2 regions of the Vibrio sp. SCP2 genome follow, and region 2 is predicted to be linked to the other one. Evidence: predicted binding sites of a transcription regulator. Region 2 holds the regulator's gene; the other holds the start of a gene.
What was found. Region 2 encodes PurR, which represses purine synthesis genes. Its sites were predicted from a motif close to TNANGNAAACGTTTNCNTNA; they were not measured.

Region 1: a site for PurR is predicted at 8,851-8,870, ahead of metK (methionine adenosyltransferase). Genes of this name have one in related genera too.

The regions. Positions count from the first base shown of each region.
Region 1 covers NZ_JCAFVV010000005.1:39,693-54,874, forward strand. Annotated here, with positions in the region: gene feoB (ferrous iron transport protein B) at 1-597, opposite strand, end outside; gene AC5O63_RS15045 (FeoA family protein) at 620-850, opposite strand; gene AC5O63_RS15050 (hypothetical protein) at 1,069-1,380, shown strand; gene AC5O63_RS15055 (DUF4198 domain-containing protein) at 1,406-2,191, shown strand; gene ruvX (Holliday junction resolvase RuvX) at 2,264-2,689, opposite strand; gene AC5O63_RS15065 (YqgE/AlgH family protein) at 2,708-3,271, opposite strand; gene gshB (glutathione synthase) at 3,324-4,271, opposite strand; gene rsmE (16S rRNA (uracil(1498)-N(3))-methyltransferase) at 4,285-5,016, opposite strand; gene AC5O63_RS15080 (endonuclease) at 5,109-5,834, opposite strand; gene AC5O63_RS15085 (SprT family zinc-dependent metalloprotease) at 5,912-6,409, opposite strand; gene AC5O63_RS15090 (DUF2189 domain-containing protein) at 6,479-7,276, opposite strand; gene metK (methionine adenosyltransferase) at 7,548-8,702, opposite strand; gene tkt (transketolase) at 9,025-11,019, shown strand; gene AC5O63_RS15105 (hypothetical protein) at 11,100-11,336, opposite strand; gene epd (erythrose-4-phosphate dehydrogenase) at 11,535-12,575, shown strand; gene AC5O63_RS15115 (phosphoglycerate kinase) at 12,726-13,886, shown strand; gene fbaA (class II fructose-bisphosphate aldolase) at 14,040-15,116, shown strand.
Region 2 covers NZ_JCAFVV010000003.1:406,221-421,402, reverse strand. Annotated here, with positions in the region: gene AC5O63_RS13040 (YciN family protein) at 1-24, opposite strand, end outside; gene topA (type I DNA topoisomerase) at 435-3,068, shown strand; gene AC5O63_RS13030 (GGDEF domain-containing protein) at 3,264-4,934, shown strand; gene glgC (glucose-1-phosphate adenylyltransferase) at 5,320-6,537, shown strand; gene glgA (glycogen synthase GlgA) at 6,527-7,990, shown strand; gene AC5O63_RS13015 (alpha/beta fold hydrolase) at 8,144-8,956, shown strand; gene AC5O63_RS13010 (putative signal transducing protein) at 8,953-9,258, opposite strand; gene AC5O63_RS13005 (TVP38/TMEM64 family protein) at 9,258-9,950, opposite strand; gene AC5O63_RS13000 (TfoX/Sxy family DNA transformation protein) at 10,101-10,691, opposite strand; cyclic di-GMP riboswitch class I at 10,825-10,911, opposite strand; gene purR (HTH-type transcriptional repressor PurR) at 11,056-12,063, opposite strand; gene torD (molecular chaperone TorD) at 12,275-12,922, opposite strand; gene torR (two-component system response regulator TorR) at 13,160-13,873, shown strand; gene elyC (envelope biogenesis factor ElyC) at 13,973-14,776, opposite strand; gene cmoM (tRNA uridine 5-oxyacetic acid(34) methyltransferase CmoM) at 14,890-15,182, shown strand, end outside.

The DNA of each region.
Region 1 (15,182 bases), on a different contig from region 2:
AAGCCAGCGGTTACTGTAGGTCTGTGGCTCAATATAGGTATCTATCCACTGGGTTAAAGAGGTAAGTTCTGGCTCTAAGAGAGGATATTCAACAGGTGTTGAGCCAATTTGGGCCTCTACTAATGCAGTGGTGATGCCTTCAACTCCTTTGCCTTTTCGGCCTATACTCTCCACGACAGGGACTCCGAGTTCCAAGCTTAAAGAGTGTGAGTCGATAGTAATTCCTTCGGCTTGTGCGACGTCCATCATGTTGAGAGCGAGGGCGAGTGGGAGTTCCATCTCAAGTAACTGCATGGTGAGATGTAAAGAGCGATTAAGGTTGGCGGAATCAACAACATTCAAGACCACATCCGCGGCCTCGTTTCTTAATGCGTCGCGAGCGACTCTTTCTTCTAGCGAAAAGCAGCTTAAGCTGTAGGTGCCTGGCAAATCGATGAGTTGATAGGCACCATTATCGTTAGAGAAGTAGCCAGTTTTCTTGTCTACGGTCACTCCAGGGTAATTGGCGACATGCTGCCTTGCTCCTGTCAGCATGTTGAAAATGGTCGATTTTCCGGCATTTTGTTGGCCAGCTAATAATACTTTTTTCCGTTGCATTACTCTTCCTCACTACCAGCGCTTAATCTAAACGCACGATTACAGTGTCTGCTTCTGTTTTTCTGATCACGACGCTGGTGGCTCCGACGCGAAACTCTAGTGGGTCGCCTAGAGGTGCTTTACGCACAAACTCAATAGTGGTTTGTGGAATTAGTCCTAAATCGAGTAAGCGTTGACGAATCGCTCCACCGGACTGGTGAGCAGTGATAGTTGCATGCGCCTTAATGGGTAGTCGGCTTAGAGTGGTTTCCATAAACGTTATTTTTTATTAGTTTCATTTCAATATTGTAATTCAGGTGGCTGTCATTAAATCAAAAATAAACCTCAAAAACATGATTTAAATCAAAGAAGGTGAGTTTAAGAATTATTCTCACTTTCATTTAAAGGGTTAGATCGTTAGTCTTCACTCAATCAAGCTGAGAGTTAGTCTCAATATTTGTCTATTTGCGTAAGCTTAAAGTGGAATTAACAATGAAAAAATCGACCCTGCTATTACTGATTAGTGCAGCTGTACCTAGCATGGCACTTGCACATACTCCTTTATTTTCCTGTTATGACTTCGGAGATAACACCATTCTTTGTGAAGGTGGCTTCTCCGATGGTTCCTCTGCTGCTGGTGTAGAGATCCTAGTTGTTGATGGCTCAGGTACAGAGTTAATCAAAACTGAAATTAACCAAGATGGTGAAATTGAATTTGATAAGCCTGAAGGCGCTTACAAAGTGCTGTTTAATGCAGGTCCAGGACACTCCATCGAAGTCGATGGCAAAGATATTGTTGAATAGTTATTGATATTTAGGGAAATAAAAAATGAAAAAGCTATCTTTAGCTGTTGGTATGGCAGCACTCTCTTTATCCGCAGTTTCTCAAGCACACTTTCAATTGATGTATACACCCACTTCTCAGCTTGAAAAACCAGCAACTGTCGACATGAAACTTGTGTTTGGTCACCCGATGGAAAATGGTCACGTGATGGACATGGGTCAACCAGAAGAGTTCTTTGTAAGCTTCAAAGGTGAAAAGACAGATCTACTAAAAGATTTGAAGAAAATCTCTTGGGCTGGTCACGATAACAAAGCAGATGCGTACAAGGTAGACTACAAAATCCGTCGTAACGGCGATTACATCTTTGGTCTAGTACCAGCGCCTTATTATGAAGGTGGCGAAGACATTTATATCCAACAGATCACTAAACGCTACATCAACAAAGGTGCAATGCCAACAGGTTGGGAAGAGCCTCTAGGCCTTAAGACAGAAATCGTTCCTAAGAACAAGCCTTACCAGGTGTTTGCAGGCAGCACATTCACTGGTCAACTTCTATCTGAGGGTAAGCCAGCAGCTGGCGTTGAGTGTGAGATTGAATTCCTAAACACTGATATCGATACTAAAGCCAATGCGTTTGGTAAAGACACTCACCGTGCGACTCCAGCTTCTGCTATCGTTGCGATTACAGACGACAACGGTATGTTCACTTTCGGCATCCCAACAGCTGGCAAGTGGGGCTTCGCTTGTCTAGGTTCTGGTCCAGATACCGAGTTTAAAGGTAAAGAACTGTCGCAAGACGCAGTACTTTGGATTGAAGCACAAGATCTATAAGCCACTCGATATAAAAACAAAGCTGGCAGTGGTGCCAGCTTTTTTCGTTTAGTCTCAACTAAGTGTAAGTGATTACTCACCCCATTGGGCTTCAAACCAACTTTCTAAAATGACTACCGCAGATTGGCAATCAACATTGCCTTTGCTCAAGGCTTTATAGCCGCCCATCTCGAACAGATCAGCGCGTGCTTCCATGGTAGAAAGCCTTTCATCATGGAGTTCAACAGGCAGACCAAATCGTCCATGCAGGCGGTTGGCGAACTTTTTTGCTCTTGGCGTAATGGTTTCTAAATCTTTGCCATACAGATCGGTGGGTAAGCCAACAACCAGTAAATTAGGTTGCCACTCTTTAATCTGTTTCTCGATATCATCCCAGTTTGGAATGCCATCATTGGCTTTAAATGCTTTTAGTGGTGAAGCTGTGCCTGTGATCTCTTGTCCAATAGCACTACCAATGCTTTTGGTGCCGAAATCAAAGGCCATAATTGTTTTAGACATAAACAGGTATCTTATTTGTTATGCGTGGCCGATATCACTTGAGAGCTGCGAGACGTCAATACCAAGCATTTGTACCGCTTTCTGCCAGCGTTCATTGATTGGTGTATCGAACATCACGTTTGGATCCGCTTCTACGGTTAACCAAGAGTTTTCAGAGAGCTCGATTTCTAGCTGACCTGCTTCCCAACCTGAATAACCTAAAGCGACGATATAGTGGTTTGGCTCAGCCTCTGTCCCAAGTACGCCAAGAATATCTTTAGAGGTGGTGACAGAGATGTTATCCGTCATCTTGATGCTTGATTCATATTCATCTTTAGGCTGATGAAGAATGAAACCGCGATCTTCAGAGACAGGGCCGCCGTTAAGCACTGGCTTGTCTAAACTCTCGGTCACAAGTTTCGGGTGAGAGGGCTCTACATCGACTCGTTCCAACATTTTACCTATGGTGATATCGATTGGAGCATTAATCATTAAACCCATCGCGCCATCTTCATTGTGCTCGCACACATAGATAACACTGCGCTGGAAGTAGGGGTCTTTCATCCCCGGCATTGCCACTAAAAAATGGTTGGTTAAATTCATAAAGACTCCCACTTACAAAAGAAGGGCAACCAATAGCGTTGCCCAAATATGATTAGGCCTTTAAGCGGCGCTCAATGGCATCCATTAGCTTGCCTGTAATTGACACATCGAATGCAGCCTCGATTTCACGAATACATGTTGGGCTTGTTACATTGATTTCTGTCAGCTTGTCACCAATAACGTCGAGACCAACAAAGATCAGTCCTTTTTCTTTAAGTGTAGGCGCTACAGCCTCAGCGATCTTTTTATCTGTCTCACTAAGTGGTCGAGCTTCACCTGTGCCACCTGCCGCTAAGTTACCGCGAGTTTCACCTTTGGCTGGAATTCGCGCTAAGCAGTAAGGCATTGGTTCGCCGTCAACGACAAGAATACGCTTGTCGCCGTTGCTGATATCAGGAACGAAAGTCTGTGCCATTGCGTAGTTTTGACCATGATTGGTCAAGGTTTCAATGATCACCGAAACGTTAGGATCGTTCTCTTTAACGCGGAAGATCGAAGCGCCACCCATGCCATCAAGAGGTTTTAGGATCACATCACCGTGCTCTTCACGGAAAGCTTTAATCTTATCTGCTTTACGCGTCACAATCGTGGTCGGAGTGAGCTCAGGGAACCAAGCCGTGAATAGCTTTTCATTACAGTCACGTAGGCTTTGCGGTTTGTTGACGATCAATGTGCCTTGCTCTTCAGCGCGCTCTAGAATGTATGTCGCGTAGATGTACTCAGTATCAAACGGAGGATCTTTACGCATCAAAACGGCATCTAACTCAGACAGTTCAATAGTTTGCTCCGACTTGAACTCATACCAACCGTTTGGATCTTCTTTAAGTTCAACAACTTTGGTATCTGCAATAGCTACACCTTGATCTAGATGTAGGTCGTGCATTTCCATGTAGTGAATTTCGTAGCCGCGGCGCTGCGCTTCAAGCATCATGGCAAAGCTAGAGTCTTTTTTGATGTTAATGGACGAGATTGGGTCCATTACGATACCTAATTTGATCATGTATTTTCTCCGTTTAACCAAGATCGCCGAAACGAACTTGCAAGGCTGTAATTGCAGTGAGAGCCGCTGTTTCTGTACGTAATACGCGTGGGCCAAGCAGCGTCTCTTCAAATTTGTATTCTTCAGTCATGCCGATTTCTTCTACGGATAGCCCGCCTTCAGGGCCAATCAACAGACGCACTTTTTCAACTGGTGCGGGTAGGGTATTGATTGAGTATTTTGCGCGAGGATGAAGATTGAGTTTCAAGCCGTCATACTTTTCAGCACACCACTCTTCAAGCGGCATAATTGGGCGAATTTCAGGTACGGTGTTACGTCCGCATTGCTCGCAAGCACTAATAGCAATTTTTTGCCATTGAGCGAGCTTTTTTTCAAAACGCTTTTGATCAAGCTTAACGCCACAACGTTCTGATATGAGGGGAGTAATGGTGTTTACACCCAGCTCAACCGATTTTTGAATGGTGAACTCCATTTTGTCACCACGTGAAATGACTTGACCAAGGTGTAGGTCGAGCGGTGATTCAGAGCTACGTTCGATACGCTCCGTGACGTCGACTTCTACTGATTTCTTCGACACATTCGCAATGGTTGCTGGAAACTCAGCCCCACTACCATCAAACAGTAAAATATCTTGTCCTTCCTTCATGCGCAGCACGCGACCGATATGGCCAGCAGCGTCATCACTGAGCATCAAAGAGCCTAACTGAGAAATGGCTTCTGGGTGGTAAATTCGTGGGATTCGCATGGTGTCTCGATTTCCAGCAAGAGATTTGAAGTTCTCTCTAACATGGATGCTTTAGGTTTAAAAAACAAGGGTTAGAAAGAGTTTCCAATAAATTACCAGAAACTCTTTTGAGCTAATTTATAACGCTGGCAAGCTTGATACACAAATGGGTTGTGATTACCTTGAACCTTGAAGATACGTTGTTCACGCTCGCATTCCCAAAGGTCGACGGGGAATTGCTTGTTCCATGCGTTCATTAACTGTGTTTGCTGCTTAGAGAGGCGAAAGCCATACTCTTGGCTCATGTACAGATAAGTACGGGCAATGGAACCTTTAGCGCGATCCGGTGGCATCACCTTACGCTGCTTAAAGTTGACCTGCATCTCACAGCGACCATAGCTTACGCCATCGACACCATTCCACTGACTGAAGTTATAGTTAGAACGGTCTCCGTTAACTTCACCAATCGCAGGAGTCAGGTTGTGTAAATCAGCTTCCATCATACGGAAGGCTTTATCATTCTTAGTGCAGTTCTTACGTCCACCATTTTGCCAGCATTGACGTTGGTGACCAAACTGCCAAGCCGGAACAACATGTTCCCATTCAATGCGTGACGCTCGTTTTTGCTGTTTACGAACCTGATAACCACATGACTCTAAGTCAGGAACTCCTTTGCGACCTTGCCATGAAATATTGCAGCCGCAATAAAAACTGGTTGGATGGTCAGCGTATATCTTTACTGCTTCTTTTTTGGCCTTAGAGAAAGATGAAGGGGGCGCTGAATGTACAACAGCAGTGCACAACAAGCCGATAGCAGATAACCACAGAGATTTGTTCATGATTAAGTGTTAGAAAAGTAGTAATAACTGCAGTTTAACACGCAAATCTAGCTATAAATTAATGACGCTCTACTTAATTATGACAGTTGCTTGCCGGTAAAGTTGAGTGGTTGCTGGCACTGCTGGCAGCGATAACTTGCTTGATTACGTAATACTTTATTATGGCGACGAATGGATAACGGATAAGTGCTACAGCCACAGTCGTACTCAAAGGTTTTCCCTTGCACTGATGTTGTTTCGAAGCTGTGGGTGGTGCGGGCTGGCACGTTAAATACTGATTCCATGACCCCTTGCCACTCTTTACCATGTGGTCGAACGCGGCCATAGACTTGGTAGGTAATCAGATGAGCAACTTCATGAGGAATAACTTCCGCTAAAAATGCCTGCTGATTCTCTGTGAACAAAACTGGGTTGAGGCGAATCTCATTCAGTTGCAAGTAGGCTTTACCCGCCGCTTTGCCGCGTAGATTGAAGCTCAATTGCGGGAGAGGAAATGAGCGCTTAAATGTATGTGAGGCGATCTGGATGCAGTCAGCCATGACCTTTTTTGCTCGGTATTCAAGTTCCAAGTCCAACGCACACTCCAAATAAAACGCCTCTATAATTAGAGGCGAATCATATACTGGTTCAGCGTAGAGCGCGACTTATGGGTGATGCTTTTTCTTGATCGTTTCGTGATAAGCGTGCCAAGTACCATAACCAAGAATTGGCATGGTAAACAGCATTCCGATTCCATAGGTCGCAAAGCCGACGAGAATACCGCCACAAATGAGTGCTGCCCAGACAATCATGGCTGGTATATTCGATTTCACTGCATTAAAGCTTGAGAAAACTGCAGTCATCATATCAACGCGACGTTCCATCATTAATGGAATGGAAAACGCTGAGATACTGAATACGACACATGCTAGAACGAAACCGACCAGTGAACCTATGACTAAGAAAGGCATAAATTCTGTTAGCGGCGCACCTTGGACGGATGGATATAGAGCGTGTAGAAGTGCTGCTATTCTCATCCAGAAGATCATACATACCGCTAGCAACACGGCAAATGCCCATTGGGAAGTGGAGTTACGGCCAATTGCTTTCATTGAGTGAAGTAGGCTCGCGTGGTGGCCTTTTTCTCTTTCCCAGCTCGCATCATAAAGACCAAGTGCCAAGAAAGGACCAATAAGCATATAGACAACGAGACTTGGCATCACGACTAAGTGAGTGCCCTGCCATTGGACAAGTAAAACAATACCTATCGCGGCGGCCATAAAGCACAAACCGTAAAAGGCGCTGATAAGTGGCATACGGACAAAGTCATGCAGACCGAGCGACAACCAGTGGAACGGGGCAGAAATACTGACCTGATTACACGGAATCGTGCGGGCGTATTCTGAGTCTTTGACTTCTTTGTTCTTGTCATCGAAGTCGTGTGGATTCACCGTACGAGGCATACATCCTCCTTGATCGATTCTCTACCTACACTGTGCTCTTGAGCGACAGTGAACGAAACTCGATGCCCGGCTTGGCGACCTCTAATAATGTAAGCGGCGCATCAGTTAAACAGTTTACGAAGCAAAGTCGTTATGCGATTTGTTCGTTAACATATTTTTAACTATTGACCGCATGGCAAAAAAATACAAATTTCTTGATGTTTTTTTGCGCATAAAAAAAGAACGTCTGGTAATCCAGACGTTCTTAATATTTTTATAGTGTAATCAAAGATTACTTCAGACCAGCGAACTCGCGCAGTAGAGCGGCTTTATCTGTCGCTTCCCATGGGAACTCTTCGCGACCGAAGTGGCCGTATGCCGCAGTTTTCTTGTAGATAGGCTGAAGCAGGTTCAGCATCTCTTGCAGGCCGTATGGGCGAAGGTCGAAGTTTTGACGAACTGCTTCAACAATAACGTCTTGCGATACTTTTTCAGTACCGAAGGTTTCAACCATGATAGACGTTGGATCTGCAACACCGATCGCGTAAGAAAGTTGGATTTCACAACGATCCGCTAGACCAGCAGCAACGATGTTTTTCGCAACGTAGCGTGCTGCGTATGCTGCAGAACGGTCAACTTTTGATGGATCTTTACCAGAGAAAGCACCACCACCGTGACGAGCCGCACCGCCGTAGGTATCAACGATGATCTTACGACCAGTTAGACCACAGTCACCCATAGGACCACCGATTACAAAACGACCGGTTGGGTTGATGAAGAAGTTTGTCTCTTTGTTGATCCACTCAGAAGGCAGTACAGGTTTGATGATCTCTTCCATAACTGCTTCACGTAGGTCAGGAGTCGAGATTGAATCACAGTGCTGGGTAGAAAGAACAACTGCATCAATACCAACGATCTTACCTTGGTCGTACTGGAAAGTTACCTGAGATTTAGCGTCAGGGCGTAACCATGGCAGTGTACCGTTTTTACGTACTTCAGCTTGCTTCTGAACAAGAAGGTGAGAGTAAGTAATCGGAGCTGGCATTAGGATGTCAGTTTCGTTGGTTGCGTAACCGAACATGATACCTTGGTCACCAGCGCCTTGCTCTTTAGGGTCAGCTTTATCAACGCCTTGGTTGATGTCTGGTGATTGCTTACCGATTGTGTTTAGAACCGCACAAGAGTCAGCATCGAAACCCATGTCAGAGTGAACGTAACCAATTTCACGAACCGTCTGGCGAGTTAGCTCTTCAATATCAACCCATGCTGAAGTTGTGATTTCACCACCAACCATCACCATGCCGGTTTTTACGTAAGTTTCACAAGCAACACGTGCTTTTGGGTCTTGCTCTAGAATCGCATCAAGGACTGCATCAGAAATTTGGTCTGCAATTTTATCTGGATGACCTTCTGAAACAGACTCAGAAGTAAACAGGTGCTTAGCCATGTGAGCTCCACTTTAAATTTTTAGAGAGCGCTCCGTTATCAAAAGGGGAGCACTAATAAATAATACTGATATCTGTAGGTGTATCTACATCTAGACGTCTATTTTAGTTTTGAATGCTCGGATTACAAGCTCTTTTTTGTTATTTACTAAAACCAAACGTTTGCGTTAATCGGTCGAAATATTAGTAACTTTTATCGATTTGTTGCGAAAGCGAGGAAATTTGTGAGCTTTTGTCTTGGAAAACGATTGCAGTGCTGGTGGTGCTTTGAGAGAATTATCGCTCATTTTATATTTGATTCGCTTAATGCATTCAGGAGCTGACATGTCTTCTCGTCAACATCTCGCTAACGCAATTCGTGCTCTAAGCATGGATGGAGTTCAACAAGCTAACTCTGGTCACCCAGGTGCACCTATGGGTATGGCTGATATCGCTGAAGTTCTTTGGCGTTCTCACCTAAACCACAACCCTTCAAACCCTGAGTGGGCTGACCGCGACCGTTTCGTTCTTTCAAACGGCCACGGCTCTATGCTGATTTACTCTTTGCTACACCTTTCTGGTTATGAGCTATCAATTGACGATTTGAAAAACTTCCGTCAGCTACACTCTAAGACTCCAGGTCACCCAGAGTATGGTTATGCACCAGGTGTTGAAACTACAACGGGTCCTCTAGGTCAAGGTATCACTAACGCTGTTGGTATGGCGCTAGCTGAGAAGACACTTGCAGCACAGTTCAACAAAGAAGGCCACGACATCGTTGACCACTTCACTTATGCATTCATGGGTGACGGCTGTCTGATGGAAGGTATCTCGCACGAAGCATGTTCTCTAGCAGGTACGCTAGGTCTTGGTAAGCTTATCGCGTTCTGGGATGACAACGGCATTTCTATCGACGGTGAAGTAGAAGGTTGGTTCTCTGACGACACACCTAAGCGTTTTGAAGCGTACGGCTGGCACGTAATCCCTGCAGTAGATGGTCACGATCCAGAAGCGATCAATGCCGCTATTGTTGCAGCGAAAGCTGACCCACGCCCAACTCTAATCTGTACTAAGACTATCATCGGTTTTGGTTCTCCAAACAAATCAGGTTCACACGACTGTCACGGTGCTCCACTAGGTGCTGAAGAAATCGCAGCAACTCGCAAAGAACTTGGTTGGGAACATGGTCCATTTGAAATCCCAGCAGACATCTATGCAGAGTGGGATGCGAAAGAAGCAGGCGCAGCTAAGGAAGCAGCGTGGAACGCTAAGTTTGATACATACGCAGCAGCTTACCCAGCTGAAGCGGCTGAGCTCAAACGTCGCCTAAACGGTGAACTACCTGCCGAGTGGGAAGAGAAAGCCAATGCAATTATTGCTGATCTTCAAGCTAACCCTGCCAACATTGCATCACGTAAAGCGTCGCAAAACGCACTAGAAGCGTTCGGTGCTATGCTCCCTGAATTCTTAGGTGGCTCTGCTGACCTTGCACCTTCTAACCTAACTATGTGGTCTGGTTCTAAGTCGGTTTCTGCTGAAGATGCAGCGGGTAACTACATCCACTACGGTGTACGTGAATTCGGTATGACAGCGATCATGAACGGTATTGCACTACACGGTGGTTTCGTACCATACGGTGCAACTTTCCTAATGTTCATGGAATACGCGCGTAACGCGATGCGTATGGCTGCGCTGATGAAAGTTCAGAACATCCAAGTTTACACGCACGACTCTATTGGTCTTGGCGAAGATGGCCCAACTCACCAACCAGTTGAGCAAATGGCATCGCTACGTCTAACGCCAAACATGAGCACATGGCGTCCATGTGACCAAGTGGAATCTGCAGTAGCTTGGAAACTGGCTATCGAGCGTAAAGACGGTCCAACGTCTCTAATCTTCTCTCGTCAAAACCTTGCACAGCAAGAGCGTAACGAAGAGCAAGTTGCAAACATCGCTCGCGGTGGTTACATCCTGAAAGATTGTGCAGGCAAGCCAGAGCTAATCCTTATCGCTACAGGTTCTGAAGTTGAGCTAGCAGTAGAAGCAGCAGCGCAACTAACGGCTGAAGGTAAGAAGGTACGTGTAGTATCTATGCCTGCTACTGACGCATTCGACAAGCAAGACGCTGAGTACCGTGAATCTGTACTTCCATCTGACGTTACAGCTCGTATCGCTGTAGAAGCTGGCATCGCTGACTTCTGGTACAAGTACGTTGGCTTCGACGGTCGTATCATCGGTATGACAACATTTGGTGAATCTGCACCAGCAGGTGAGCTATTCAAGATGTTCGGTTTCACTACAGAAAACGTAGTAAACACAGCAAAAGAGCTACTAGCATAAGATTTGCTGAAGTCATGAAGTAGAAAACCGAGCCTAGTGGCTCGGTTTTTTTATGCGTTCAATCTGAGGTCAAGTAGCGACTACTCAAACTCGTTACCCCAGTTATCCTTCTCTTTGTGGCCGCAGACTTTACACGTGACATATCTGTCCATGTCATAGTAGTGACCGCCATTAATAAAGGCATGAGCCATCAGTTTGACTCTACCTAACAAAGAAGTGTCCGTGTCGTAGCTGCTGGTCTTTCTTACAAGCACTTCACTATGGGGTGTTTCTTGTTCGCACTGTTTACAAAAGTGAGTGGCTGGGTACCCAGACATAGTCATTTCCTTTGGTTGATGAAACTAGATAAGAAACAGCCATAAGGAAAACAATCTCACACAGCGACTATCTATATTGCTGGCTTATTAATCAAGTTCTACAGTTTCAATTGTTCGGCACACATCACTAACTTAATGCGCTTTGGCCTACTATCGGGTAGTATTTGTGACACGAAAATGATGTAGGGCGATGGAGTTATGCTGAAAGTTGCGATCAACGGGTTTGGACGTATTGGCCGTAATGTTTTGCGAGCGGTATATGAAAGTGGCAAAAACCAACAAATAAAGGTAGTGGCGGTGAATGAACTGGCGCAACCGGATGCGATGGCCCATCTACTTCAATATGATACTAGTCATGGTCGTTTTGGTAGAAAAGTGACCAACGATCAAGAGCACATCTATATCCACCATGATACTCCTCATCAAGGCACTGGTGAGTTTGATTCCATCCGTATCCTTCATCTTAATGATATTGAGCTACTGCCTTGGCGTGATCTCGAAGTGGATTTAGTTCTCGACTGCACAGGTGTATTTGGCACCCAAGCGGATGGTCAAGAGCATATCAAAGCAGGAGCCAAGAAAGTCCTGTTCTCGCATCCTGGTGCCAGCGACCTTGATAACACCATCATCTATGGTGTTAACCACGAAACGCTCAAAGCGGAACACAATGTGGTTTCTAATGGCTCTTGTACCACCAACTGTATTGTGCCGATCATTAAAGCACTTGATGACGCGTTTGAAATCGAATCCGGCACTATCACTACCATTCACTCTTCAATGAACGACCAGCAAGTCATAGACGCTTACCATTCGGACCTAAGACGTACCCGAGCAGCGAGCCAGTCGATCATTCCTGTGGACACCAAGTTGCATAAAGGTATTGAAAGAATCTTCCCGAAATTTTCCAACAAGTTTGAAGCGATTTCTGTAAGAGTTCCGACGGTAAACGTCACAGCAATGGATTTAAGTGTCACAATTAATACAAATGTGAAAGTTAATGACGTAAATCAAACCATTGTTAACGCATCTCAGTGTACATTACAGGGCATTGTTGACTATACTGAAGCGCCGCTCGTTTCGATCGACTTTAATCATGATCCCCATAGCGCGATTGTCGATGGTACACAGACACGAGTGAGTAATGGGCACTTAGTAAAAATGCTCGTTTGGTGCGATAACGAATGGGGCTTTGCGAACCGTATGTTGGATACAGCGCTCGCAATGCAGAGTGCGAAATAACCACTCTTTTAATGGAGAATATTTATTTTAACCCTTGAAATAAATATTGAGCATCTCCACTATACCAACAGCGTTTGAAGAATTAATAGGTCTGGCAGGGTTGCCGGGCTACTGAAAACTTTACTTATTGAAAATTTGAGAGGACACATCATGTCTGTAATCAAGATGACTGACCTGGATCTAGCAGGTAAACGTGTATTTATCCGTGCGGACCTAAACGTACCAGTAAAAGAAGGCAAAGTGACTTCTGATGCACGTATTCTAGCATCTCTACCAACAATCAAGCACTGTCTAGAAGCAGGCGCGAAAGTTATGGTTACTTCTCACCTAGGTCGTCCGACTGAAGGTGAATACGCAGAAGAGTTCTCTCTACAACCCGTTGTTAACTACCTAAACGACGCACTAGATTGCGAAGTTAAGCTAGCAAAAGACTACCTAGAAGGCCTAGAGCTAAACACTGGTGAGCTAGTTGTTCTTGAGAACGTTCGCTTCAATAAAGGCGAAAAGAAGAATGAAGAAGAGCTATCTAAGAAATACGCTGCCCTATGTGACATCTTTGTAATGGATGCATTCGGTACTGCTCACCGTGCACAAGCATCTACTCACGGTGTTGGCATGAATGCACCTGTAGCGTGTGCTGGTCCTCTACTTGCTGCTGAACTGGAAGCACTAGGTAAAGCAATGGACAACCCAGAGCGTCCACTTGTTGCTATCGTTGGTGGTTCTAAAGTTTCTACTAAGCTAACAGTTCTAGAATCTCTATCTAAAGTTGCTGACCAACTTGTTGTTGGTGGTGGTATCGCAAACACGTTCATCGCAGCTGATGGCCACAACGTAGGTAAGTCTCTATACGAAGCAGACCTAGTTGAAACAGCTCAAAAGCTAATGAAAGAGTGTTCTATCCCAGTAGCGACTGACGTTGCATGTGCGAAAGCATTCGATGAAAACGCAGAAGCTGAAATCAAGCACGTTTCAGAAGTAGCTGACGACGACATGATCTTCGACCTAGGTCCAGAGTCAACAGCGGCTCTAGCTGAAATCATCGGCAACGCAAAAACTATCCTTTGGAACGGTCCTGTAGGCGTATTTGAATTCAAGAACTTCGAAGCAGGTACTAAAGGTATCTCTGAAGCAATCGCTCAGTCTGCAGGTTTCTCTGTAGCAGGTGGTGGTGACACGCTAGCGGCTATCGACAAGTTCGGTATTAAAGCTGACGTTTCTTACATCTCTACGGGTGGCGGTGCATTCCTTGAATTCGTTGAAGGTAAAGTACTACCAGCAGTTGCGATGCTTGAAGAGCGCGCTAAGTAATTAAGTGAAAGCGGGGGAGTTAATCTCCCGCTTTCTTGTTTGCTGCACATCACACTTTTTTGCTAGAATAGCGCGAGTTGTGAGCAAACGTTTGCAAGAATTTAAACTTAACAAGTTTTATTTTTAAAACGACAGATAAATAGGATTAAATCCATGTCTAAGATCTTCGATTTCGTAAAACCAGGTGTTATCTCTGGCGACGACGTACAGAAAGTTTTTGAAGTTGCTAAGGAAAACAACTTCGCTCTACCTGCAGTAAACGTAGTAGGTACTGACTCTGTAAACGCAGTACTAGAAGCAGCTGCTAAAGTTAAAGCTCCAGTTGTTGTTCAGTTCTCTAACGGCGGTGCAGCTTTCTTCGCTGGTAAAGGCGTTAAACTTGAAGGTCAAGGTGCTCAAATCCTTGGTGCTGTAGCGGGTGCTAAATACGTTCACGCTGTAGCTGAAGCTTACGGTGTGCCAGTAATCCTACACACTGACCACGCTGCTAAGAAACTTCTTCCTTGGATCGACGGTCTACTAGACGCAGGTGAAGAGTTCTTCGCTCAAACTGGTAAGCCTCTATTCTCTTCTCACATGCTAGACCTTTCTGAAGAGTCTCTAGAAGAGAACATCGAAACATGTGCTAAGTACCTAGAGCGCATGGCTAAAATGAACATGACAATCGAGATCGAACTTGGTTGTACTGGTGGTGAAGAAGACGGCGTAGATAACTCTCACATGGACGCATCTGAGCTATACACTTCTCCAGAAGACGTTGCATACGCTTACGAGAAACTAAACGCTGTTTCACACCGTTTCACTATCGCAGCTTCTTTCGGTAACGTACACGGTGTATACAAGCCAGGTAACGTTGTACTAACTCCAACTATCCTACGTGACTCTCAAGCATACTGTGCAGAGAAGTTCGGTATTGCACCTAACGCTCTAAACTTCGTATTCCACGGTGGTTCTGGTTCTACTGAAGCAGAGATCCAAGAATCTATCGGCTACGGTGTTATCAAAATGAACATCGATACTGATACACAGTGGGCAACTTGGGATGGTATCCGTCAGTACGAAGCGGACAACCGTGATTACCTACAAGGCCAAATCGGTAACCCAACTGGCGAAGATGCGCCAAACAAGAAGTACTACGATCCACGCGTATGGCTACGTGCTGGTCAAGCTTCTATGGTTGCTCGTCTTGAGAAAGCATTCGCTGACCTGAACGCAGTAGACGTACTATAATTCGTCCTTACTAAGTTAAATGAAAAACCGCTCACCTTGAGCGGTTTTTTTATGTCTGTCATTCAG
Region 2 (15,182 bases):
AGAGATGGCCTTTTTGTCACTCATGGAAGTACCTTTCTTAAATTTATCTTCTATATAAAAGAAGCGATGAGTGGAATTGTAGGCAGTTCGCACGTAATTTCAATTGCGTTAGATCAATCGTGCAAAATCTAACGCAGGCGTGAGTGGGTGGGTTTTGTGACTGGTGGCAAAAAACATCATCTTTCATTGGCGTCAAAGATATTGTGCCGTTTAGTATGTGGCGTTTTCTGACTCGGCAAGAAGCACGAAGTGTTCAGCATGCCACAATTAATTATCAGAAGTAGAAACATCGCTGAATTGTCGAGCAGTCAAGATAGAAATTTAAAAAAGATATTGATCTTCTTGTAATCTCGCTCAATAGTAAAAAAAGAAGCAAAGTATTAAGTATGTCGTGCGATATTGGTCGCACTCGATAAAGGACACTTGAGTCAATTATGGGTAAGTCACTGGTTATTGTGGAGTCGCCAGCCAAAGCGAAGACCATCAATAAGTATTTAGGTAAGGACTTCATTGTAAAGTCCAGTGTAGGTCACGTACGTGATCTACCGACTGCTGGCCAAAGCACTGGTCAGAAAGCTGCTGCGGTATCAACCAAGGGCTTAAGTGCTGAAGAAAAAGCACGAATCAAAAAAGAAAAAGATCGCAAGTCACTGATCAAGAAAATGGGTATCGACCCATACCATGGTTGGGAAGCGAACTATCAGGTTCTGCCAGGCAAAGAGAAAGTCGTGGCAGAGCTGCAAAAGCTTGCGAAAGACGCAGACAGCGTTTATCTCGCAACCGATTTGGATCGCGAGGGAGAGGCTATCGCTTGGCACCTTCGTGAGATCATCGGTGGCGATGAAGAGCGATACAAACGCGTTGTATTCAACGAGATTACCAAAAATGCTATCCAGCAGGCGTTCGAGAAACCGGGCGAGCTAAGTATGGATGGTGTTAACGCACAGCAAGCGCGCCGTTTTATGGACCGCGTGGTTGGCTTTATGGTGTCACCACTGCTATGGAAAAAAGTTGCACGTGGTCTATCTGCTGGTCGTGTACAGTCTGTAGCGGTGAAGTTGCTGGTAGAGCGTGAGCGTGAAATCAAAGCGTTTATTCCAGAAGAGTTCTGGGATATCCACGCAGATACTAAGACTCAAGATAAAACTGACTTCCGTTTGCAGGTGGCGCAGAAAGAAGGCGTTGCGTTTAAGCCCGTCAATGAAGCTGAAACTAAAGCGGCGATGGCTGTGCTTGAGAAAGCACGTTATGAAGTTTGTAAGCGCGAAGATCGCCCGACTTCAAGCAAACCTTCAGCACCTTACATTACCTCGACACTGCAGCAGGCAGCGAGTACTCGTTTAGGTTACGGCGTTAAGAAAACCATGATGTTGGCTCAGCGTCTCTATGAAGCGGGTTACATCACCTATATGCGTACCGACTCGACTAACTTGAGTTCTGAAGCGGTAGAAGCTGCCCGTGGTTTTATCGCGACTGAATTTGGCGACGCTTACCTGCCTAGCAAAGCAATTGTTTACGGTAGCAAAGAGGGCGCTCAAGAGGCTCACGAAGCGATCCGTCCATCTGATGTATCTGTGAAAGCAGACGACCTCAATGGTATGGAAGCCGATGCGCACAAACTGTACTCGTTGATTTGGAATCAGTTTGTGGCGTGTCAGATGACACCGGCAAAATACGACTCGACTACTGTGAGCGTGAAAGCGGCTGAGTACACGCTAAAAGCGAAAGGTCGTATCCTTAAGTTTGACGGTTGGACTCGTGTTCAACGTCCATTGGGTAAAAACGAAGACCAGATTCTACCTGCAGTGCAAGTGGGTGATGCGATTGAGCTTGTTACTCTTGATCCTAAGCAGCACTTCACAAAGCCGCCAGCGCGCTTTACAGAAGCTGCTTTAGTAAAAGAGCTTGAAAAACGTGGTATTGGTCGCCCTTCAACATATGCGTCAATCATTTCAACCATCCAAGATCGTGGTTATGTGAAAGTCGAACAGCGTCGTTTCTATGCTGAGAAGATGGGTGAAATTGTCACTGACCGTCTAGACGGTAGCTTCGATGAGTTAATGAACTACGAGTTCACATCTCGTATGGAAGAAAAGCTAGACCAAATTGCAGAAGGCGATGCTAACTGGAAAGGTGTGCTAGATGACTTCTTTAAAGATTTTACTGGTGATTTAGAGAAAGCGGAACAAGACGAAGAACTGGGCGGCATGAAGCCAAACCATATCGTCTACACCGATATAGAGTGTCCGACCTGTTCTCGTGAGATGGGCATCCGTACTGCTTCTACAGGTGTTTTCCTAGGTTGTTCAGGTTACGCATTGCCTCCTAAGGAGCGTTGTAAGACGACCATAAACCTAGGCGATGAAGATGGTGTTATCAACGTTCTTGAAGAGGATGTTGAGACGGCTGCACTGCGTGCGAAAAAGCGCTGTCCAATCTGTGAAACGGCGATGGATGCGTACTTAATCGATGACAAACGTAAACTTCATGTTTGTGGTAATAACCCGAACTGTGAAGGTTACATTGTTGAACATGGTGAGTACAAAGTTAAAGGTTACGATGGCCCAGTTGTCGAATGTGACAAGTGTGGCAGTGACATGGTGCTTAAGAACGGCCGTTTCGGTAAGTATATGGACTGTACGAGTGAAGAGTGTAAGAACACTCGTAAGATCCTGAAAAACGGCGAAGTTGCTCCGCCAAAAGAAGATCCTGTGCATTTGCCAGAGCTACCATGTGAAAACTCGGATGCTTACTTCGTTCTTCGTGATGGTGCTTCTGGTCTGTTCTTAGCAGCAAGCACATTCCCGAAATCGCGTGAAACTCGTGCACCTTTGGTTGAAGAACTTGTGCGCTTCAAGGACCGTATTTCACCTAAGTTCCACTATTTGACTGACGCCCCTCAGCAAGACCCTGATGGTTTGCCTATGGTGGTACGCTTTAGCCGTAAGTCGAAAGAGAACTACGTCCGCTCAGAGGTGGATGGCAAGCCTTCGGGTTACACGGCACTCTACGTGGATGGTAAATGGGAAATTACCGATAAGCGTAAAAAGCCAGCCAAGAAAAAGTAACTCCTTCACTTGGATAAAAAGCAGCCTTAACTAGGCTGCTTTTTTTATGAGCCGAATGATCATCGGTTTTCATTTTGATGAGAGGTATATAAAATTATTTACATATTGGCGGTGTGAATGTAAAGATTCTCAATTGCATTTTTGACAATATAGTAAGTAGCTTCTATTGATTTAGATGACCCACGGAAGGACATCATGAAACAGAGACTCAAGCTGCTGACTTTTTTAGCCTGTGTCAGTGCTATCTTTCTATTTGCTGCACATAGCATCTCCAAACAAGTTGTTGACGGTATCGTTAAGGAACTGCTGTGGAAATACGCACAGATCTCTGCACACCATGATGCTGAAACATTGCTCGCGCCAATTATTAAAGAAGTGAATCTCATCAGTGAGCTGGCGGAACACCCGAATGTGACCTCATGGGGAATGAACAGCAATGATGACGTATACCGCGCTGTCGCTGAGGAAACCCTGGACCGATACCGTTGGCAATTAAAATCAAAAAACTTCTTCATCGTGCTTGATGAAAATTTGGCCTATCACTACAACGATGTACAAAGCGTACGGGAGCAAACCTTTCTTCGCTATTATCTCGACCCTGCCTCAGTCCAAGACAATTGGTATTTTGAGCAGAGAGATAGCAGTGTAGACTTTAGCGTTAATATCGCTAGAGATGCGCATTTAAATCTAACGCGAGTTTGGATCAATCACAGTATTGTCGACGGTGGTCGCTTCCTCGGTGTTGTTGGAACGGGAATCGACACTAATCTGCTGTTTGAACGTTTCGATGAACATCACTCTCACGCATTAAAAACATTGTTTGTCGACGAAGGGCGAAGAGTCCAGTTTTCAGTCGATTCCCACAAATTTCATTACCCTCTAAGAGACAGTGAAAATACCAAGCCCACGTTGAGTGACTATGTTCCTAACTCTGATGAATACTCCGCGATAGAAACGCTAATGCAGCGTCAGAAGTCTGGTGAAGAAGCCGAAATTTTGATGGTTCAGCAAGAGTCAGGAAAAGCCGTAGTCGCGATTCATTATATTGAAGCTTTGGGGTGGTACGAGCTGACCTTTGTTAGTATTGACGCCATGGTTCCTAGTTGGGTTGCGACAAGCCTTTATTTACCATTGATGAGCTTGGTATTTCTGTGTGCTCTGCTGAGTTATTTTTATTTGGTTAAGCATTGGATTTTACCTGTAGAACGCGTGAGCAAACGACTTGGAAAGCTCACTAGGTTTAAGTCAGGGAATCAAAGCCTTGATGAGGCAGTTGATTTGATCGAGCATGAACTCACTGCTGCGAGAACAGGGTTGGAGGAGTTAGTAACTTCGCGTACAGAGCAAATCGATAAGCTTGCCATATTCGACTTTGTAACGGGGCTACACAATCGCAGAGGATTGGAGCGTGAACTGCGTTCAGAGCTTGCACGTTCTTCACGCGAACAGCATCAATTTGGCCTCATATGGATTGATGCTGGACTGTCGCCTCGAAATGATGAGGAGTTCGATAGTGAAAAGCATCAGAGTGCACTAAAAGCTATCGCGTCATGTTTGACTAAAGCGATTCGCGAATATGATGTAGCGGCAAGATGGGAGGAGGGGGAGTTTTTGCTCCTTGTCCGAACTGATAGTAACAAGATTTTGTTACAGATAGCTTGTCGTATCAAACAGTATATTGAGCAAGCTCAGGCTAGTGATTCAAACCATTACCTTTCCATCACTGAGCTTTCTGTGGGAGGGACGTTGATAAAGCCAAATGTCACCATGCAACAAGCTTTAGCGTTAGCTGACAGTTCCTTATACATTGCTAAATCAGAAGCCAAGGATGCAATCTATATCCATGAAGAATCGAATGCTGCTTAGCAGTTAGTTCTCAACTCTCTACTTATTGCTATGGTAAGTCATCGTACCTCTTTGCGAGCGAGGTCACATTAATGTAGATGTTATGTTATCGAGATGTGTCTTGGCTATGGGATTCTGTGAGCTATCGCAGGGGGCGAAAAAGTAATAAGTGTGAGCTCGATAGTACAGCATATTTTAAATTGTAATCTTGCCGAAATACGATAAGTTATAATAAACCTTTTGCACAAGGCACAATGGCGTTTAACTACCGTCACAAAAGGCGTTGGCAGAGTGACTCTTGCTGCATGGTATGCCAAATAGGAATGGCATACCTATAGAGAATATTGATAAGTCCGCCCCCTAAAATCGGGCTTATCACAACAATAAATAAAATGGAGAAATATAAATGGCTGGTGTTTTGGGAATGATCCTTGCTGGTGGAGAAGGGTCACGCCTTCGTCCTCTTACAGAATCTCGTAGTAAACCCTCGGTTCCTTTTGGCGGCAGTTACCGTCTTATAGACTTCGCTCTAAACAACTTTGTAAATGCCGATTTGATGCGCGTTTACGTTCTAACTCAATTTAAATCCCAATCGCTATTCCACCACCTGAAGAAAGGCTGGAACATCAGTGGTATTACTGACCGTTTTATTGACCCAATTCCAGCCCAAATGCGCACTGGTAAGCGTTGGTATGAAGGTACGGCGGATGCTATCTACCAAAACCTACGTTTCATGGAATTAGCCGAGCCAGAACAGGTCTGTATCTTCGGTTCAGACCATATCTACAAAATGGATATCAAACAGATGCTTGATTTCCACAAAGAGAAAGAAGCGTCATTAACCGTATCCGCTTTGCGTATGCCTTTGAATGAAGCTTCAGAATTTGGCGTTATTGAGGTCGATGCAGACGGACGTATGATTGGTTTTGAAGAAAAACCAGCGAATCCTAAATCGATTCCAGGAGATCCTGAACACGCGCTTGTCTCGATGGGCAACTATGTCTTTGAAGCTCAACCACTGTTTTCAGAACTGATTGAAGATGCCGACAACCCAGACTCTTCTCATGACTTCGGTAAAGACATTATTCCAAAGATGTTCCCACGTGGTGATGTGTTTGTTTACGACTTCAGCACTAACCGAATTACTGGTGAGAAAGAGGAAGTTTATTGGCGTGACGTCGGTACCATTGGAGCGTACTGGCAAGCACACATGGATCTGCTTGAGAAAGATGCGCCATTCTCGCTTTATAACCGTAAATGGCCTCTGCATACATTCTACCCACCTCTGCCACCTGCGACATTTACAGACTCCGTCAATGGCCGCGTACAGATCATTGATAGCTTGGTTTGTAATGGCAGCTATGTTCGTGGTTCACGTATTGAGAAGTCAGTATTAGGCTTCCGCAGTAATATTGCTTCTGCTTGTGATATCAGTGAGTGTATTCTACTTGGTGATGTTAAGGTCGGTGATGGTTGTGTACTACGCCGTGTAATCATCGATAAAGATGTCGATATTGCACCAGGCACCCAGATTGGTGTAAACCTATCGGAAGATAAAAAGCACTTCCACGTTTCGGAAGATGGCATCGTTGTTATTCCTAAAGGAGCAAGAGTTGGCTACTAAGAATTTATCTATTCTATTTGTAGCATCGGAAGTTGAAGGGTTAATCAAGAGCGGTGGCTTGGCAGATGTTGCCAAGGCACTGCCTGAAGCACTACTCGCACTACAGCAAGATGTTCGTATTACTTTACCTGCTTACCAAAAGTTGGCGGGTATTGATCAAGCCCAAGTGGTGCTTGAAACTCAGTTAGAGCATTGGCCTCATACTGAATATCGCGTTAAACAGCTAGAGATCGTTGGCGTGCCTGTGTATGCCATCGATTGTCCGAAGTATTTCGACAGGCCAGAGATGTATGCGGAAAACAATCAAGCGTATGCCGATAACGGTGAACGTTTTGCGTTTTTTAGTGCCGCTAGTCTAGATATGTTACCTAAGCTCGGATTCAAAGCAGATATTATCCATGCCAACGACTGGCATACTGGATTTGTCCCATACCTGCTTAAACACCGTTATCATTCACACGACTTTTTCACTCATACCAAGAGTGTATTGTCGGTACACAACGCGGTGTTTAAGGGGGTATTTAGTTACGATGAACTGCAGTCTCTGCCTGAGATGCATACGCGTTATGCGCCGGATGCGGCAGTCAGTGCGACGCACATTACTATGCTAAGAGCGGGGGTGATGAATGCGGATAAGATTAATGCTGTCAGTCCAACTTACGCTGAAGAGCTAAAAACAGAACTTGGTAGCCATGGCATGGCGGCAGAGTTTCAACAGCGCTCAGACGATTTAGTCGGCATACTTAACGGGTGCGACTACAGCGCTTGGAACCCTCAAAGTGATGCTTACTTACCTGTGAACTACAAGGCGACTCGCCAAAGTATGGTTAGGGGTAAAAAAGCGTGTAAGCGAGAGTTACAGCAAAGGGTGGGACTAGAAACTCAAGAGGTCGCAGTCTATGGCATGGTTTGTCGCCTGACACACCAAAAAGGTGTGCACTATCTATTGCCGATCTTAAGTGATTTTCTTAAGTATCAGGTTCAGGTGGTGATTGTCGGCACAGGTGACCCTGTTCTAGCGTCTCAGCTAAAAGAGATTGCAGCGCTGCATAGCGACAAGTTTGTTTTTGTTGAGGCGTATGACAATGAGTTAGCGCATTTGGTTGAAGCCGGATCGGACTTCTTTGTTATGCCATCTGAGTTTGAGCCTTGTGGTTTGAATCAAATCTACAGCATGGCTTACGGAACGCTACCTATCGTTCGCGGTGTTGGTGGTTTGCGCGACAGTGTCAATGACTATGATGCTGAGCCTGAAAATGCAACGGGATTTGTATTTGATGAACCAAAACCAAGTGCTTTGCTTAATGTGTTGCAGCGTTCTTTACTGCTACACGCGCAGCAACCTAACGAAGTCAAACGCGTTCAACTGTATGCAATGGAGCAGAATTTCTGTTGGAACAAATCGGCGGATCAATACCTATCCTTGTATGACAGTGCGTTGAGCAAAAATTAATATGAAACTGGGCGTCCTTAGGGCGCCTTTTTTGATGGTTACTTACACTTTTAATAAAAGAATAATTAAGAATTGAGGTAAATTGACGTAAATCCCCCTATGTTTATGGTACTCTCCGTAACCAATTTTATTGCTGAGTAAACCCTTTTCGATATGAGTGATACCTTGCTATTCCACAAAACCTTTACCCATCCTACAAGTGATGAATGGGTAGTCTTTGTGCATGGAGCAGGGGGAAGTTCCTCAATTTGGTTTAAGCAAATCAAAGCGTATAAACAGCACTTTAATCTATTGCTTATCGATCTTCGTGGTCACGGTAAGTCGAATCAATTGATCAAAGAGTTGATGGCAAACCGCTATACGTTTCAGGCGGTGACAATGGACATTCTTAAGGTGCTCGACCACTTAAAGATACGTTCGGCCCACTTTGTTGGTATGTCTCTCGGCACGATAATTGTTCGAAACCTAGCGGAACTTGCAACAGATAGAGTCAAGTCTATGGTGCTAGGTGGCGCTGTAACGCGATTTAACGTCCGTTCGCAGATATTGGTTAGGCTAGGTGGCATGTGCAAACACGTCATCCCTTACATGTGGTTATACAGCCTTTTTGCTTATATTGTGATGCCGCAGCGTACTCAGAGGGAATCAAGGCACTTATTTATCCGCGAAGCCAAGAAGCTTTGCCAGAAAGAGTTTAAGCGTTGGTTTATTCTCACTTCGGAAGTTAATCCACTGATGAAGTATTTTAAGGATAGAGAACTGCCTATCCCAACGCTCTATTTGATGGGGGAGAAAGACTATATGTTTATTCAGCCTGTCAAAGAGATGGTTGCTGCACATCGCAAGAGCAAGTTACTTGAGATTGCCGATTGCGGCCATGTATGTAACGTTGAGCGCCCAGAAGAGTTCAATCACCATTCGATTTCATTTATTCAGCAGCAAATTGAAGCGCCTAAAATCGGTTAAGGTGCTGCTTGTCCGCATTGCCAACATGCGCCAAATTGAGGCTCGTTCATTTCCCCACATTGGTTGCAACGCCAATTACTGCCAACATCCGCATTGTTAAACTGCTCGATAACCGTATTGGCGTGCTTGGCTTGATCTGGGTCGAGTAGCCAGACATAAGGTTCGCTGCTCTCGCCAAAAGGTATTTCACCTTGGAGCCCAAACACGCCTTCACCACGAACTTCACACTCAATCTGTTGAGACTTAAGAAGCTCACAAACAATGTGAGCTTCAGTAGGTGTCGATGCAGAATATATCCTCATTAAGCATTTCCATTTGATGTTGAAGGGGAGCTCTTAATTTTCGCCATGACCCATTTAGCAATCACCGGGAATAAGCCGAGAAGTGCAAAAGAGGCTAAAACGGTTGGAGAGACGATACCCGACAAGCTGTCAATTTGAGCCAGTTGTGTCCCGGCATTTAAGTAAACGGCTGTTCCAGGCAACATACCGAGTTGACTCACCAAATAGAATCGAGCCGTCGCGATAGGTGTTAAACCCATTAACAAGTTGATGAGGAAGAATGGGAACACTGGAATTAATCTCAGTGAGAACAGATAAAATGCGCCATCTTTTTCAACGCCTTGGTTGATGGCATTGAGCTTTTCACCAAATTTGCTTTGTACCCAATCACGCAACAAGTATCGGCTGCTCAAAAATGCGAGTGTTGCACCTATGGTGCTAGCGAAAGAAACTAGCAGTAAGCTCGTCCAGAAACCGAAAAGGGCAGCACCCAAAAGAGTCACGACCGCAGCGCCAGGAATAGAGAAAGCGGTGATGGCAACATAGGCGATAAAATAGCTAGCAGCTGCAATAGTAAAGTTGTCAGCGATAAATGCTGCAAGCTCTGCTTGTTGGGCTTTAGCGTTTTCTAGCGTGAGATACTGGCCAAAATTAACGCCAAGCAAAACAATCAAAGCGACGAAAACAATTCCTAGGATGATCTTTTTATTCATGTTGAGCAGCTCCATTTAATTTCATGGATATCAAATATTAGTGTTACTAGACAAGACAGGGAAAGCAAGCGACAAATTTCAAACTGCAGATAAAAAGCAATAAAAAAAGTCAGCACTAAGGCTGACTTCTTCTACATATATTGTATTGGATTAGCTGACTTGCGTTAACAGCTCCTGACGTCGGCTTTGTGGGATTACCGACCAGTGTGTGCCTTTAATTGCGCCTTCTAAAGCCCAGAGAAGTTCGATGTTGACATCGGCAGAGTGTGTGGACTGTATAGCCTTAAAAGCGTGTACGGCACCCACTTCTTCTAGGTTTTCAACCGTGTCTATACCTGCTTTCTTGAGCATACGCTCAGTCGCTAACCTTAAGTTCGGCAGATCCTTCAAACGGTTCGGCTTCGCTTGCGATTGGGTTTGCTTCTCTTGGTTTGCTGCTTTTAAAGCGACAGTCGCAATCTTTAACGTTTTACCTGCGTCTGCTGCCCAGTCATCACAAAGCGCAAAATACTTCGTCACTACGGGAAAGCCGCGTTTTTTGTATACGTAAGGTTCTAGCCCTTGAGATTTAAACTGTTTAGCGAGAGCCGCGTCCGCGCGTACGTGAAGCTTATCGTTGACGACAAGTGCGAACATAGTGTCATCAGCAAAAATGCCAAAGCCACCAAACATTGAGCGAGACTTGATATGTCCTAGCTGCTCAAATAAACGCATTGAGTCTTTTAGTATTGGTTTATCCATGCTGTGTTTTCTCGGTGTATAAGTATACGCCACCAATGCAGGTCCGAGAGATTAGCAAAATTATGCAGAGACATTGTCAGTAAGGTGTCATACGAGTGCAAGTAAAAGCGGTATGACAGTTTGCATATTCGCCATCGGCAACCCCGCTACCAGACAATAAATTGTTTAAGGCCGGAGGCTTTGCGTCCCATCCTTTCGGAATGGTTTGCCCTGTTCGTGGCATTAATCGAACACTTTAAGAATAAATAAATTCTGCGCAGAACATCACGTTTGTATAGGATAAATGTGACATTGGTTCAATAAATAGAGGAGAGATATACGCTTAGCCAATAGTACGGCTACTAGCTAAGCGTCTGACTTAAGGTTATTTATTTAGATTACGAACGGTATTACGCTCAACAATCTCTGGGTGCATCTCAAACACGCGTTTTTCGTGCTCTTTGTCTTTAATTCGCTCAAGAAGAATTTCAAAGGCATTCTTACCAACACGACGTTTGGGTTGGTGAACCGTTGTAAGTGGCGGAGAGAAGTACTCGGCCAGTTCAATATTATCGTAGCCGATTACTGAGATATCTTGAGGTATTTGAATGCCTTTCTGTTGTAGACGGCTCATTAAACCAAGTGCCATGGTGTCATTAAAACAGAACACGGCTGTTGGCTTTTTATCCATTGCAACAATTTTATCTGCCGCCAATACCGCTGTATCACATTCGAAGTTACCTTCAAGAATCCAATCTTCATTTACCGGTAGTTCCGCTTCGGCCATGGCACGCTTAAAGCCACTAATACGCTCAACACATGCTGCTTTTTCGAAGTGACCACTTAAACAAGCGATGTCAGTGTGACCACGTTCAATTAGGTATTTGGTTGCTAAGTAGCCGCCTTCTTCTGAGTTATCGATGATCTTATCTGCTTGAGAACTTTCTGGGCCCCAATCCATAACTACTTTTGGAATATCTTTGTGGCGATCAAGCATTTCGCTCAGCTCTTCGGTCAGGTCTGAACACATCACTAAGATGCCATCTACGCGCTTTTCAGCCAGCATGCGAATGTAGTCGCGTTGTTTTTCATAGATGCCGCCTGTATTACACAGAATCAAGGTGTAACCTTGGCGGTAACAGTAGCTTTCTACGCCGTCGATAACTTCTGAGAAAAATAGGTTCGTCGATTGCGTCACTAACATACCGATTGTACGAGTAGTGTTGCACTTAAGACTACGAGCAACTGCACTCGGTGCATAATTAAGCTCGGTTACCGCTTCCATCACTTTTTCTTGTGTCGCTTCGGCAACAAAGCGTGTTTTGTTAATCACGTGAGACACAGTGGTTGTTGAAACACCAGCAAGGCGAGCAACGTCTTTAATAGTGGCCATAAATTTTGTCCTGTCGATGACTGCCACGAGAATATATTCAGTTTAGAATAAGTTGGCAGAAAGTATCAGAAACACAAAAACCGCTCTTATTTAGCGGTTTGTATTTGAATAGTTCATTTTTATCGTTTGCGGTCACGATTTTAGACCGCAATCCGACTTAGGGCAAACACATTTCTTCGAACTGACCTGTGTCAGTTCACATTGTCAGACTCTATTCACCAATTAAGTATGTGCAATCTAACTCTAAGAATGCCACTGTGAGAGAAGCGATCGCCGAGTAAAAACCGAACTCATCGAGTGTTTGACACTTAGCTGAAAACTTAGGGGTCCAACTTAGAAGGTGCTGACGAATGAAGCCCTCTTGCTCGATCAGTGCTTCTTCAATATGACGCTCTTGCTCAAGCTCATTAGAGCGAATGATGAGGTTGCCGAGAAAATCCAGCTCAATGGCAATATGGTCAGCAGGTTCATTTAAGCCTTCATCGACAGCAACACCATGCTCTAGCATTAACGCTTCCATCTCTTTCGCTGGTTTGTCGTTAAGCAGGCCAGTCTCTCCAATGTACATTGAAGCGTAAGGTAGTGCAGAGTCGCGGTCAGACTTCAAAAATAGATCACAAAAATCAGCAGCAAGCTCTAGTTGTGCATCTTCGCGATCGATTAAGCGATTAAGTGCATCAATGACACGATCAATCGACGGTTTAAGAGCGGCATTCTCGCCAAGGCCAGTAAGGAAAGAGCGGATTTGAGCTGAATGGTACTGCTCAAGGTTCTCTTCAGTTAACTCTTTGGCGTAAAGGCTTGAAAGCCACCAATAGATTTCCGCACGTTTCTCGTTGAATGCTTTGATTTCTTGCATTAGGTATCACTCCCAAAATAACTACCTATTAGTGTAACTAATAAAAATGAATAGCGGTAATGGCTTACGTGACAATAAAAGATGAATTATGAGCATTTATTAACAAAGGCGGCGGTTTTGTCTTGAATCAATAAAAAATCATCTTTCTCGTTTTTAAAGTGATAAATACTAGAAATGTTACTATTTATGAATAGAATAAATGATAGAACTATTCCCAATGCAAATTAAGTGGTGCAGATGAGTTATCACGTACTAGTAGTAGAAGACGACGTAGTGACTCGCAGTAAGCTCGTTGGCTACTTTCAGAATGAAGGTTACCAAGTCAGCGAAGCAGAAAGCGGCGAGCAGATGCGAGACATGCTACAAAGCAACGCGATTGATTTGGTGATGTTGGATATTAATCTACCCGGTGAAGATGGATTAATGCTAACTCGCGAACTTCGCAGTCAATCAGACATTGGAATTATCCTGGTAACAGGACGCACGGACTGCATCGACAAAATCGTTGGTCTCGAAATGGGTGCCGATGACTATGTCACTAAACCTTTTGAATTACGCGAGCTATTGGTTCGAGTCAAGAATTTACTGTGGCGAATTTCCGCTGCACGTAACTCGTCGGGCTCTGACAGCGCAGCGAAGCAAGATGATAATGTTGTTCGCTTTGGTGAGTGGACGTTTGACGTTCAGCGCCGTGCACTGAGTCGTAACGGTGAGCCGGTTAAGCTGACTAAAGCAGAATATGAACTGCTTGTGGCTTTATCCTCTTATCCAAATCAGGTTCTCAGCCGCGAACGTATCTTAAACATGATCAGCCACCGTGTTGATGCGCCAAACGATCGCACCATCGATGTCTTGATTCGTCGCATGCGAGCAAAAATGGAATTCGATCCAAAGAATCCACAAATCTTTGTTACCGTTCATGGCGAAGGCTATATGTTTGCCGGTGACTAAGGTCAATAGACCCTAACACCAAGCTAACAGACATAAAAATACCGAGGCTTGCCTCGGTATTTTTCTATCTAGATTTCTTATTCTGATTGGTATCAAAAATCAAACTTTACTTTCAGCGGCTTGCAGCGCTTGCTCTTCATAATCTGACGCCCAATTCCTAAGCGTTTGCCAAATTTGACCTAAGGTTTCGTGCCAATAACGCTCGGTTTGCTCCAAGTACACCGCTTTAGGCGTGTATTTAGCCCATGCTTGCGTAACTTTATCATGCGCAAGGTAATTGGTCGGTGCAGGGTACGGCTTTAATCCTGCAGAGTAGAATTCATTCAGAGCACGCTCCATATGACTTGCTGAAGTCACCACAACCAGCTTTTTGGTATTAACGAATGCTGCCGCTTGTCTCGCTTCTTCCCAAGTATCTTTGGCGGTTTCTAACAGAATAATGTCAGATTTCGAGACGCCAAGGGCGAGAGCCACTTTCGCCATCATACGGGCATTGCTCACTTCAGAGCCGCCCGCATAGCCAGATAAAATCAATTTAGACCCAGGGTAAATACGCATGATGCGAATACCTTCGGCAAGGCGCATCAAACCGGTTCGGCTTAATTCAGAAGTGGGTGGGATCTTATCGTCTACGACATGACCACTGCCGAGCACCATAACGTAATCGATCGATTGGTCGACCGGAAAAAAGGCCGAGTATTGGCGTTCAAGCGGCATCAACAAACGAGAAGAAACGGGTTGAAAAGCGATGAGGAAGATACCGATGAAAGAGAATAGAACAACAAAGCAGCCTGTCTTCTGTTTACGGGTAAACATGATCAACATTAAGCCGAATAGACCGATTATTAGCATCGCGGGAAGCGGCATAAGTAGAGAAGACACAACTTTTTTCAGCTCAAACATACTAAATAGTCCGAAAAAACATCAATTGATTATAATTTAAGAGAAAGCCTCTTTATTCCTGCTTTTCTTATGACAGAATAGCAGCACGATTAGACATGATAACCTAAGCTGCTGTGACTGAAGACCGCAATTTCGACGATATTGCCCACAAATTTGCAAAAAATATTTACGGTTCTGACAAAGGAGAGATTCGCCAAGTCATTGTTTGGGAAGATCTTCAACAGATACTTAATACTGTTGATGGGGCAAATCAGCAACTCAATGTGCTAGATGCGGGTGGCGGTTTGGCACAAATGTCGCAAAAGCTAGCTAAGCTCGGACATCATGTCGCGTTATGTGATCTATCTTCTGAAATGTTGCTATTGGCAGAGCAGGATATTGCAAAAAATGGCCTGCTTGAGCAGTA